Regions from separate parts of the Paenibacillus sp. PvR098 genome, predicted to be linked through region 1. Evidence: riboswitches for the same ligand, from Rfam matches in the RefSeq annotation. Region 1 holds a riboswitch; each other region holds the start of a gene.

Region 1 (4,188 bases):
CAGGATCGTGCCTCTGACGGACGTCGTTCTCGGCAAACACCACACCTGGCTTGTACTTGCCGCTCAAGTATCCGCTCGCCAGAGGCACGCGCGCCAATACGCCAAGTCCCTGCCGCTCGCAAGATGGAAATACCCGATCCTCCGGCACGCGGTCCAGCCGGTTATAGACGACTTGAATGACCTCCGAGCCGACGCGTGAGGAAGCATCGGTCTGATGCAGGTTATCGTTGCTTCCGATGGACGTGCCGAGGTGGCGAATTTTACCCGCTTGCACCTGTTTGTCCAGCAGGGTCCATAAGTCGTCCTGATCAAACGCCTCATCCGTTCCCGAATGAAATTGGTATAGGTCTATGTAATCTGTTTGAAGCGCCTTCAAGGAAGCGTCCAGCTGCTCAAGCACCTCTTGAGGGGACCAGTGCTGTGTACGATCCATATGTGCGTGAAAGTGGTGTCCGAACTTGCTGGCGATCACCCAATCTTCCCGGCTTCCGCGGGAGACGTAGCTGCCGATCAGCGACTCGGACGTATGGTCTCCGTAGCATTCTGCGGTGTCGATCAGATTGATGCCGCTATCCTTCGCCTGATCAAGAATACCGTCGACTTCGGCTTGTGTGAAGGGCTTGCCCCATTCGCCTCCGAACTGCCAAGTTCCTACACCGATGACGGATACCTTCAGATTCGTTATTCCGAGCTTGCGATACTTCACCGAAATTCCTCCTTGGATGAGTGCTTTTGGATGTAATTCGAGCTGTCTAAGCTTATATCCGATTGTACAAAAATGGGTCTCGATATTCAAACCATCTATCTAGAAGGACGGTGACGATTCATTGCACGTGTAACGGTCATGTGTAATTTTCTAATTTATGACAATAATACTACTAAAACAGATTACAAAGGAGACCAGTTCATGGAATCAAGTATGAGTGTTGTTGATGTGATTTCCCGGATCCAAGACCTAAAGTCCAGCGGTCAGCCGTTAAATAAGAAAAAATTAAAGCAGTCGCATCCGGAGCTGGTGCAGAATGCGTTGTTTTACTTCCCCAGCTGGGAGCATGCTTTACAAAGCGCTGAATCAGAGTAAGCACATGTGAAATTTATCTAGACCCGCAGCAGCGTACCTGGGGTTTACAGGTATAGCCGTGGCAGAACTACGGAAAGAGCACAGCTGCTTGAATGCCCTTCGTTGTCTTATAGGGCTTCAGCCATCGGCTGTGCTTTTTTCCATTTCTTCATTTTTAGGTCGTCCTTATCAGCTTGTAAAATCTTACCCAAGACACCTCCCCTGCTACGTTGGGCATACCCTACAGAGATGGGGGAGTGGGCTGAATGTTGGCTTACTGGATTTCGAATGATTTACAAGAGAGACAGACGCTGCTTCTCGGCTTTGGAAAGCTTGCTGCAAACCAGCTGATAAGATTCCTCCAGCATATCGAATAGTTCATGGTCTTCAATCGAGCCGTCCAAAAGAACGGTATTCCAGTGGCGTTTATTCATGTGATAGCCAGGGAAGACGGAGTTCGGATGCGTTTCTCTTGTCAGCCATATGGTTTCGGGATCGGCCTTCAGGTTCACGCTGGGCTTTCCCTGATAAGAGCCGAGCAGCGCGAACATCTTATTTCCGACAAATAGTACAGGCATACCGGGATCAAACGGATATCGCAAGTCGGTGCCGGTTTTTTTTAATCCATAATCAATAAGGGTTTGATGATTCATGAGCGGTAAAACTCCTTTTTCGAGAGAGCTGCTGTTAGCATAACCTTCCCGAGGTCTCATGAAAAGTGAAAACTGATGGTGGACATTAACAGGATAACCATGCTATCATTAACTCGATTTTACCCAAAAAGCCAATAACTTCATATTTACATAGAATAGGTACCGAGTTCGTCGTGTTGACGACTCGGTTTAAAAGGGAAGTCGGTGTAAGTCCGACACGGTCCCGCCACTGTAAGCGAGAAGCTTTTCGGTTTGAACGACGCCACTGTCGGTTGTGATGGGAAGGCTGCGGAAAAGCGATGAGACGCGAGTCAGGAGACCTGCCTGTTCTGTTGCAGCCGATCCATCCGTGTTGTGATGGCAGTTGTCAACGAAGTCACCACAAGACCTACGCGGATAGGAAGGTGTACGAGAGCGGTAGAAGGCCATGCAGGCATAACGTCATTATAGAACGCAGCCGATCAGGCCATAGGAAATGCGTGATATAAGGCCGTGCTGCTGGTTCCCAATCCATTGTCGTCAAGCATCTTCCGGGAGGAGGATGCTTTTTTTGTTACCGTCAGAAATCATAGGGTTGATCCGAGGATCAGCTTTCTTATGTCCTGTTATTTTTACAAGGGGGGTTGAAGTATGAAAGGGAAATTGTCTGTGATCGGTTTCGGACCGGGCAGTTATGAGCATATGACGCAAAAAGCGAGAGACGCCATACAGGAATGCGACGTCGTGATCGGATACAACACATACGTGGATTTGGTGCGCGGTTTGTTAAACGGGCAGCAGGTGGTGCGAACGGGGATGACCGAAGAGGTGAGCAGGGCGCAGGAAGCGGTTCGTCAAGCGGAGGCTGGACACCGGGTGGCTGTCATCTCCAGTGGGGACGCCGGCGTATACGGCATGGCCGGGCTGATCTATGAGGTGCTGATGGAAAAAGGATGGCGGCGGGAACAGGGCGTAGAGGTCGAGGTTATCCCCGGCATATCGGCAATCAACTCGACGGCATCCTTATTGGGTGCGCCTATCATGCACGATGCCTGCACGATCAGTCTGAGTGACCATTTGACGCCATGGGAGCTGATTATTCGGCGTGTGGAGGCGGCAGCGCAGGCTGATTTCGTCATCGCGTTGTACAACCCGCGAAGCGGGAGACGCACAAGGCAAATCGTGGAAACGCAGCGGGTGCTGATGAAGCATCGCTCGCCGCAGACGCCGGTAGGGATCGTCAAGAGTGCTTACCGGGAGCGTGAGGACATCGTCATCACGACGCTTGAAGCGATGCTGGAGCACGATATCGGCATGCTGACGACGGTGATTATTGGCAACTCAACCACAGTCGTTTATGATGGGCTGATGGTGACGCCGCGCGGCTATCAGCGCAAGTATACACTCGGTTCGGATGTGCAGCCGCTAAAGCCGCATGAGAGGCTGCGGCAGGAGGCAGAGCCTTGGGCGCTGGAGGGACAGGAGGAGCCCGAGGAAGCGATATCGGAATATGAAGCTGAGGCGGAGTCTGAGAAACCGGTATCTGCATACGGACTGGCGCTGGAAGCTCTTCAGCTCGTCGAAGCGCACCGCTCTGGACTGGCTCAGCCTGTTACCGGCAGCTTCGACACGGTCCTATTCCGTCAAGAAGCGATCCTCGAGTTTGCTGTTAGTCCGGGTCTAGCTGAGAAGCGGTTGACCGCTCCGCAGCTTGCGCTGCTTGCGGAGATCGTGGGAGAAGAAGGGACGATGGAATATACTCCGCATCATCAGCTGATGGTACGGCTTCGAACGAATGATCCGGATACGATAACCTCTCGTCTAACGGAGGCCGGGCTGCTGCTAGCGCCGATCGGTGATGTGGCGCAGCTGAAAGCCTGCGATTTCTGCAACATGGATAAGGCCGATTCTGTGCCGTATATGACGGAGCTCCATCGCCGTTTAGGCGGCATGAGCGTGCCGAAGGAGCTGAAGATCGGCTTCAATGGCTGCGGGATGGCATGCTACGGAGCAGTGAAGGAAGACATCGGGATCGTGTATCGCAAAGAAAAGTTCGATCTGTTCCTGGGAGGCAAAACGGTCGGAAGAAATGCCCATCCGGGTCAGCCGGTCGCTGAGGGAATTGAACCGGAGCAATTGGTGGAAACGGTGGAGAGGATCGTTTCCCGTTATGCAAACGATGGACACCCGAATGAACGGTTTCATAAATTTTTTGGCCGCGTGAAGGAGCTCGAGGGCTACAGGCATCAGGATTTGCCGGTGTTTCAAATCGAGAATGCGGTTTGTGGAGATTAACTAGGCCGATAAGGCGAATAAAGAGTAAGAAAGGGGACGGAGCATGAATGCGGTATTGTTTGTAGGGCACGGCAGCAGGGATCCGGAAGGGAACGAGGAGGTCCGAGCTTTTGTAAGCTCGGTGGCGGGCACGCTTGGGGAGCCGATCGTAGAAACGTGCTTTTTGGAGTTTGAGTCGCCTACGATTGCTCAAGGCATTCA
Region 2 (4,188 bases), 2.2 Mb from region 1:
TCACTCACGGTTTGGGGATTGGCAGCAAAAAATGAATCGCATATACTCAAATTATAAAGTGCTTTTTTTGCTGCTTCGCAAGCCAGCTTCTCACTTTGTAATAAATACAGACAGATGCTGTAGCAATCATTTTCATGCTTTTTTAACATCGTTATACGATCCGTCATTACCATCATAAGATCATCCCTAACATTTTCTTCCTTATAAATATTTTAAAGGGTTTTCACATGTTGAAATAGTACTATTTTCTTCTAGTACCTGTATGTTGAAGTAAACAGGGTTTAAGCGGCTTTTCTCTTGTGCAACATTCACCCTCAGCGTTACGTTATAAGGTAAGCTAACCAATTCATAGGTCTGGGGTTGATCGTATGAAAAAAGCAAGTCTCATCTTGATAATCCTCTTATGCTTCAGTTTTATTACTTCGCAATCGGCATTTGCCCTGTCTTGTGCTCCGCCGCGCGCTCCCCAAGAAGAAATGGAATTTTCCCAAATGGTGTTTAAAGGAACCGTAGTTTCGCAAAACAGAGATAAACTTCATTTTGAAGTCGCTAAGGCTTGGAAGGGTGACCCAAGCGGTAAGCTTACCTTAAACCAGAACGGTTGGACGGAATTTAAGACAGGAGACGAGTACGTTGTGTTTGCCGGGATGGAGGACGGGAAACTGCGGCCGAGGCTTTGCGGGAATACGGGATTGGCCACCGGATTTAACGAAGACCAACTTGGAGAACCGATTCCAATGGTGCAGACAAGCACTGGTTCAGGCTTCACCCTAGCTCTCGTAGTTATGTTGGTACTCATTGGCATCGTCTTCTTGTGGTGGAAAAAGAAAAGACCCAGAACATAGCATTTCAGCAGTTTATATTTTATTAGGAAACGGAAGTGTAAACGAGATGAATCCGATGAACACCCGTAAATTACAAGGCAGAATTGCCATCGTAACTGGAGCAAGCCGCAGCGCGGGAATAGGTGCCGCAATATGTAAAGCGCTGGCTAGCGAGGGAGCAGATATTTTCTTCACCTACTGGGTTAACTACGATGAAACCATGCCATGGGGCGGTAATGTCGAGGAACAAGACCAGCTTAGTAATGAGATTGTGCAGCTTGGCGTACAATGTGAGCATATCATGGCTGATCTTTCCGATGTAAACAATATCCCTTTTATTCTAAAAACAGTTGAGGAAAAGCTGGGAAAGCCGTCGATCCTGGTGAATAACGCTTGCTATTCTGTAAACGATGATTGGAATACAATGACTGCTGAATCGTTAGATGCTCACTATGCGATCAACATTAGGGCCGTAGCTATGTTAAGCGTCGAATTTGCAAGAAGGTTTAGTCAAGGCACAGGTGGCAGAATCATAAGCATGACCTCCGGTCAATCCTTGGGTCCTATGGTTGGCGAAATCTCTTATGCTACGACGAAAGGCGCTATAGACGCCTTTACAAGAACATTTGCTGCAGAGGTCGGGTCCAAGGGGATCACGGTAAATGCTGTAAATCCGGGACCGACCGACACAGGCTGGATGACACCGGATTTGCAGCAGGAGCTAGCAGGCCACTCCCCTTTGGGGAGAGTTGGATTGCCTCGTGATGCGGCTCGGCTTATCACTTTTCTAGCAACGGATGATGCCCAGTGGATTACAGGCCAAATCTTGCATTCCGATGGAGGATTTAGATAGACAAAACCCTATCGTTCGTGTTATATTTCAATAAATTCGTGTTACTTAGAGGAATTTGACGATTGATAGCGAATACATATATGCATGAATTACCACAAACGAATTACATACATAGTAGATCAGGTGCCTTTGTACTAGCAAAGGGTAACAGGGAATCGGGTGCAAATCCCGAGCGGTCCCGCCACTGTATTTGGGGAGTTTCTCTCAGCATGTCACTCGATGATTCATTGGGGAAGACGGGAGAACACAACGATCCAAGAGCCAGGAGACCTACCTAATCTACGCACCCGAATGCCTTCGAGGAAAGGAATGGTGTACGAATAATGAAACGATGATCACCGCTAACGGATCTTGTCGTCTATTCATGCGTACCCCTGACCAATCCAATAGGATTGGTTTTTTGAGTTCTATAACTACGTACACAGGAGGATATGTAAAGTATGATCTCTAAAAAAGCAATAAGCACGCTTCTATTAGTCCTGGGATTTACGTTGTACCTGACTGTCAATGAACCTCAATCCGCTTATGCCATGCATATTATGGAGGGCTTTCTTCCGCTGGGATGGGCGATCTTCTGGTGGGCTGTGTTTGTGCCGTTCTTTATTCTCGGGCTCCGGGCCTTGATTAAAATTACGAGGGAAACGCCGGAACTCAAAATCATGCTGGGTGTGGCTGGCGCCTTCATCCTCGTCCTGTCGGCACTCAAAATTCCGTCCGTGACAGGAAGCAGCTCGCATCCTACCGGGACGGGCCTTGGCGCCATCATGTTCGGTCCGCTGCCCATGAGCGTGCTCGGATCCATTGTCTTGTTGTTTCAAGCTTTGCTGCTTGCTCATGGCGGTCTGACCACCCTTGGAGCCAACGCGTTCTCTATGGCTGTCGCCGGTCCCATGATCGGTTATGCGGCATACAGGGGGATGATGAGATCCACAGGGAAACAAACGCTATCCATCTTTACGGCGGCTGCGCTGGCTAACCTGTCTACCTATGTCGTCACCTCGATTCAATTATCTTTGGCATTTCCCGCAGAGAGCGGCGGCTTCCTCGCTTCGCTCGCTAAATTCGGAGGTATCTTTGCGATTACCCAAGTCCCTTTGGCCATCAGCGAAGGACTGCTCACCGTACTGATCTGGAACTGGCTGAAATCCAACAGCTCTGAGGAAATGTCACTGCTGCAGAGTAAAATGAAGGGGGCTTAACCACCATGATAACCCGTAAAATGAGCGTTCTCATCTTGATCATCGTTGTATTATTGGCCGTTCTTCCCCTCCTGTTCGTGAACGGCGAATTTGGCGGAGCTGACGGCGCTGCGGAAGAAATGATCACCGAGATTCAGCCTGCTTATGAGCCCTGGTTTTCCCCGCTGATGGAGCCTCCGGGTGAAACCGAAAGCATGCTGTTTGCCCTGCAAGCTGCTATCGGCGCAGGTTTCATCGGCTATGCGTTCGGATGGTTCAAGGGCAGAGCCTCCAAATCCAAAACGTTATGATTAAGCTGATCGATACGCTCTCTTATACGAACAAGCTGCGGTCCGTTTCTCCGATGTGGAAAAGCGGATTCGCAGCCTCTCTGTTGGTGCTGTCTTACTTAGCTCATCCCGTCATTCAGCTCCTGATCATGGGCTGGATGTTCCTATGGGCTACCCAATATGCCCAGGTCCCCGTCAAAGTGTACAGCCTGCTCATCGGGGCGTCCTGCCTCTTCTATGCAGCCAGTCTTCCGGCGCTTGTCATCGAGTTTTCAGCTACCGATTCCGTAACGGCCCTCACCAATGGGATCACCCTCTTTACCTTTGCACAGTGGACGGCTTATGTAACGGAAGCAGGCATGTACCAAGCGTTCGGCCTGCTCATCCGGATCATCGCTTGTTTATCCTGTATTACCTTTCTCATGCTGACCACTTCAATGTCCGATCTGTTTCAGGTGATGAAAAAACTGCGTGTGCCGTCGTTGGTGCTGGAATTGATGCTGATCATGTACCGCTTTCTCTTCGTGCTCTCGGATACGGCTCAGCAGATGTATACGGCTCAAAGGGCTCGCGGCGGTCAGACCGGCTTCGATCGCAGGCTGAAGGATACGGCTATCCTGATCGTCCGGTTGTTCGGCAAGACGATGCAGCGGTCTAAGAGTCTATCGCATGGTCTGATAGCAAGAGGATTTACGCAAGATATTCAACTGGCTCCTTATCAAGCGGGCCCCGTGCCCTTGCGTTATGTATGGGAAAGCCGTATCGGAGTGACCTTATTATTGCTATTCGAGCTGGGGCTTCGCTGGAGGGATATGATATGAAATCGTTAATGGAGGCTCACGATGTACGCTACAGCTACCCCGGAACTGGGGATGAGGCGCTTCAAGGATTGACGATGAGCTTGCCTGCAGGCAAGAAAACCGCGATTTGCGGCCATAACGGGTCCGGCAAATCCACCATGTTCCTGCATGCGATCGGCATTCACCGCCCTGCCGCCGGAGAGATGAGCTGGAAGGGTTCTCCTATGTCCTATCGTCCGAGTG
Region 3 (4,188 bases), 2.8 Mb from region 1:
ACATATATCGCGCGCTGCGCGGCTTTTTTATTTTTGGTTCTCTCAGAAAAGGGGAGCAAAAATGAGTAGGATACAGCGAAAAAAAACTGTTAGGTTGCTGAAAGTCTTTGCATATTTATGCGTAACAACAAAAATGGAGCCACGCGGGTTTGCGGGCTCCATTTTCTAATTAATTCTGGAATATCACATGTGTAAGTGTAAAAATATTTTCGTCTACATGGGCAAAACGTGACAAAGGCAGCCGTCAGGGCAGTTCAAAATTCCATACACCATAATTCAATGCCTGGTCTACGATCGGTTCTTCCCAATAACGACATACATAACATGAAAGTGAAGGTAAGGCTGGCCGTTCCTGCTGACAAGGAGGCTAGATTGGACCGAATCATTTGAACCCGCTAAGCCCCCTACATTTTTACTTACTTTTATGTGGAGGGTAAATTGTCCTATAACTCGCTAGGTAGAAACTTCATCAAAAATGAAAATTCGGCTTATTTTTATTACAAATTAAGAATTTTTATAATTCTAGATGCCTGCTTGCGTATTTATCATTGCGCTAACCAATTTTCATCTTGTAGACTAGAGTAGAGAGAAAATTGGCGGGTGACTTGAATGGAGATGAATGGGTGGAGAATATTAGGCGATTCTTTTTAAATTTAACGGTAAGACGATTCTTCATCATTATCGTTATATGTATTTTGCTATTTAGTATAAGGGACATGCTGAACTTGATTCTGTTAACCTTTTTATTAATCTACATCATGAACAGTCTTCAGCAAGTTCTAACGAGAAAATTAAGTAAATACGTGATTGTCAATAGTAAGGTCATCATTATATTGTTATATCTGATTATGGTTACCATATTCGTTATCGCAATCATTAATTACTTGCCGAAGGTCTATGTGCAAATCAAACAATTAAAAGATATTCTGGTCGGATTAACGAATATGCCAGTCCCCCAAGATGAACTATCCCAATATGTGTACAGAACCTTGAAAGACTTGAATTTGCAATCTTACGTAAAACAAGGCTTTGAATACATTCTTAGAATAAGTAATTGGGGAACAACATTCGTTTTGGCGATCGTTCTGAGCTTTGTCTTTATTCTTGAGAAAAATAGAATTATTGCATTTACTTCCAGGTTAAAAAGAAGCAAGCTTTCTTGGCTTTATGAAGAGTTCGAGTATTTTGGTAAGAAATTCATTCTGTCTTTCGGGAAAGTCATTGAAGCTCAAATGCTTATTGCTCTATGCAATACTGTATTTACGATTATCGGACTATGGATTCTAGGCTTTCCTTACCTGTTTGCTCTAACCATTATGATTTTCCTGCTTAGTTTAGTTCCCGTAGTGGGTTTTTTAATTTCATTAATTCCTTTATGTATCATCGGGTATACAATAGGCGGACATCTGATGGTGATCTATGTGCTATCCATAATCGCTGTGCTTCACTTCCTGGAGGGTTATTTCTTAAATCCGAAACTGATGTCTTCTAAAGTGAATCTTCCTATGTTCTATACGTTTGTTATTCTCATTTTCTCAGAGCATTACCTGGGCATATGGGGCTTGATCGTGGGAATTCCTATCTTTATCTTTGTATTAGATATCATTGATGTCGATACGGCGGAATAATCGATGTTTTGGCAGCTGGTCTTGAACCCGAGGAACGCATGAATTTATGAAGCAGCACACCGCGGCGGTTTATGATATGCAGAGATTCTCAGTTAATAGATTTTGTTGTTCAAGTTATGGCGGATCGAGATTTCAATGTGGAAATTTAAGAAATATCCGGTTTGATCAAGGACGGATGGTAGTATTTGGGTAATTGTCTTTATATGCGTTGACAATTGCAAGTTTCGCAACTAAGCTAAAGGAAGTATTCAGTAAAAAGGGTAGGTTGGATACAACTCAACTTCATATCAATAGAAAATAGGTGTGAGAAGAACGCTTCTATCACTTAAAAGGGAAGTTCGGTTTCATTCCGACACGGTCCCGCCACTGTATATGGATTTCAGCAACTCAAGCTGATCCTTTCAGAACAACCACTGGAATATAGCCCGGGAAGGTCTGAAAGATATATCCTTAGTCAGGAGACCTGCCTATTTTAACAACACTGCAGCCCTACGCGGAATTAGGGAGTGTTAGAGATCGGATGTTCTTTTTATGTAGGTGGTTCAGTTTCTTTGGAAAGCGCCTGCCTTATTAGAGTTATATCCAGGCATTTCTAACATTCTCAATGTTGGAAATGCTTTTTTTATTTTCTATCAAAAGGAGATATGAACAATGTCCATCACGAAAGCATTAAGAAGCCGCAGAGCGGTAAGAAGCTATGAGCCGAAAGAAGTAGAAACGGAGAAAATCAACGCGCTGCTGGAAGCGGCCACCTGGGCGCCCAACGATCGTTTGCGTGAACCGTGGCATTTTTATGTAATCCGCGGGGAAGCGAAGGCGCGATATGAACAGATCGCCCGGGATTTTCTGGAGGAGCGGTTTCCAACGAAGCCGCATTTGGTGAAGGAATCGATCGCGGTGCTGGAAGCAACGCCGCTTGTCATTGTAGCCACCTCGGATGTCATTCCGGGCGATGAAGCGTCCTCCGAGGATAATGAATATGCCGTTGCTTGCGCGATACATTCCATGTGGCTGACTGCGCAGGAGCTGGGGCTGGGCCTAGTATGGCGGACAAGAGGCATAGGTCTTTCCAGAGACGAACGATTGTACAAGCTGATCGGCTCCCCGGAGAACAAGAAAATTGTCGGGGCCGTATTCGTCGGCTATCCTTCTGCTGACAGTGTGGAAACGAAACGTACGGCATTCCAAGACAAAACGACATGGCTGTAAGTTGGTATTTGTCCGGAAGAATTTGTCGAGTCGAGACTTCATGTACCAAATTAAGGAGAAGGAACATGAACCGTGCCGTTTATTTTCTGCTTTATGTATTCTTTGCGGTTTTACTAGTTGGATGTAACTCTCAGCAGGATTCCGAATCGAATAAGGAAGTTCAACGGAATGGAGATCCCCAAAAGCTGAGACTTGCCTGGACGAGCGATGCCGGGTTCCCATCCCCCTTTGCCTTTAGTTCCAGAGGACCAGCTGGGTACCTTCGAGTCAGTTATCTTTATGATACGTTAACCTGGAAGGATCAACAGGGTATTATTCCATGGTTGGCTCAGAGTTGGGAGACTTCCGATAACGGAAGGACTTACACCGTTCATTTGAGAGAAGGTGTCAAATGGCAGGATGGGAAGGAACTCACAGCTTCTGACGTTAAATTTACGTTTGCATATCTTTCTCAGCATGGTTTCGCTTGGGGAGATACCAGTATGATAGACGATGTCGAAGTTAAAAATAACACGACCGTAGTCTTTCATCTAAATAAGCTTTTTTCACCATTTGTGGAAGAAGTCATGGGAGTGATCCCTATTATTCCTGAATACATTTGGGCTAACGTTAAAGACCCCAAATCCTTCCGCGGAGAAGGAGCTGCTGTTGGAACCGGTCCTTATATTCTCAAGAGCTATAATCAAGAGTCCGGGCAGCATCTATTCACGGCTAATGCAGACTATTTTAAAGGAAAGCCCGTTGTTGAGGAAATTTCCTTTATCACTGCCAACAACACGGTATTATCGCTAAAAAATAAGGATATCGATGCCGTCTTGTCCAACAATTACAAAGATGTTCAGGAGCTGAAAAAAGCAGGCTATCAAGTCATGGAAAGCAATCCTCATGGAAGTATCGTCCGTATGGTATTTAATCTGGATCATCCTCTATTGGGTCTTAAAGATTTGCGGCACGCGATAACCTATGCTCTTGACCGGGCTGCGATTGCCGAAAAAGTGCTCGGCGGTAATGGAGCGGTTGGAAATGCAGGGGTCATCCCACCTGGATCACCATGGTATAACCCCAATGTCAGGGCGTATGATTATCATTTGGAGAAGGCCAATGGCATATTGGACAGCCTGGGATTTGAAGATCGCAATCAGGACGGGATTAGGGAAACGAGGGATGGTACGAATCGAAACTCGGGAAACGGAGTTAAAGTGAAGCCTGAGAAATCAGGCTTATTTTTAACGGTGACGGCAACTGGTGCTTTGAAACGATTACGGTTGTCGTACATCCAGCAAGTTCTCTTGCTAGTTCTCAAAAGAGAGTTTATTTTTGGACTTCTATGGAACCGGTTCCGTATACCAAT

Evidence for each region. A riboswitch is a leader RNA that binds a small molecule or an ion and turns the genes downstream of it on or off. The one in region 1 is predicted to bind cobalamin.
Region 2: linked by a shared signal. The riboswitch ahead of JOE45_RS10780 (energy-coupling factor ABC transporter permease) and the one ahead of cobJ (precorrin-3B C(17)-methyltransferase) in region 1 are both predicted to bind cobalamin.
Region 3: linked by a shared signal. The riboswitch ahead of JOE45_RS07940 (nitroreductase family protein) and the one ahead of cobJ (precorrin-3B C(17)-methyltransferase) in region 1 are both predicted to bind cobalamin.

Annotation. Positions count from the first base shown of each region.
Region 1 is NZ_JAFIBU010000001.1:4,358,286-4,362,473, forward strand. Features, by position in the region: gene JOE45_RS21640 (aldo/keto reductase) at 1-706, opposite strand, end outside; gene JOE45_RS21645 (hypothetical protein) at 908-1,081, shown strand; gene JOE45_RS21650 (MmcQ/YjbR family DNA-binding protein) at 1,354-1,713, opposite strand; cobalamin riboswitch at 1,854-2,055, shown strand; gene cobJ (precorrin-3B C(17)-methyltransferase) at 2,344-3,987, shown strand; gene JOE45_RS21660 (sirohydrochlorin chelatase) at 4,031-4,188, shown strand, end outside.
Region 2 is NZ_JAFIBU010000001.1:2,151,510-2,155,697, forward strand. Features, by position in the region: gene JOE45_RS10765 (hypothetical protein) at 1-176, opposite strand, end outside; gene JOE45_RS10770 (hypothetical protein) at 369-845, shown strand; gene JOE45_RS10775 (SDR family oxidoreductase) at 892-1,677, shown strand; cobalamin riboswitch at 1,782-1,969, shown strand; gene JOE45_RS10780 (energy-coupling factor ABC transporter permease) at 2,118-2,876, shown strand; gene JOE45_RS10785 (energy-coupling factor ABC transporter substrate-binding protein) at 2,882-3,166, shown strand; gene cbiQ (cobalt ECF transporter T component CbiQ) at 3,127-3,966, shown strand; gene JOE45_RS10795 (energy-coupling factor ABC transporter ATP-binding protein) at 3,963-4,188, shown strand, end outside.
Region 3 is NZ_JAFIBU010000001.1:1,594,071-1,598,258, reverse strand. Features, by position in the region: partial or broken gene JOE45_RS07950 (Lin0512 family protein) at 214-390, shown strand; gene JOE45_RS07945 (AI-2E family transporter) at 624-1,628, shown strand; cobalamin riboswitch at 1,911-2,113, shown strand; gene JOE45_RS07940 (nitroreductase family protein) at 2,280-2,837, shown strand; gene JOE45_RS07935 (ABC transporter substrate-binding protein) at 2,903-4,188, shown strand, end outside.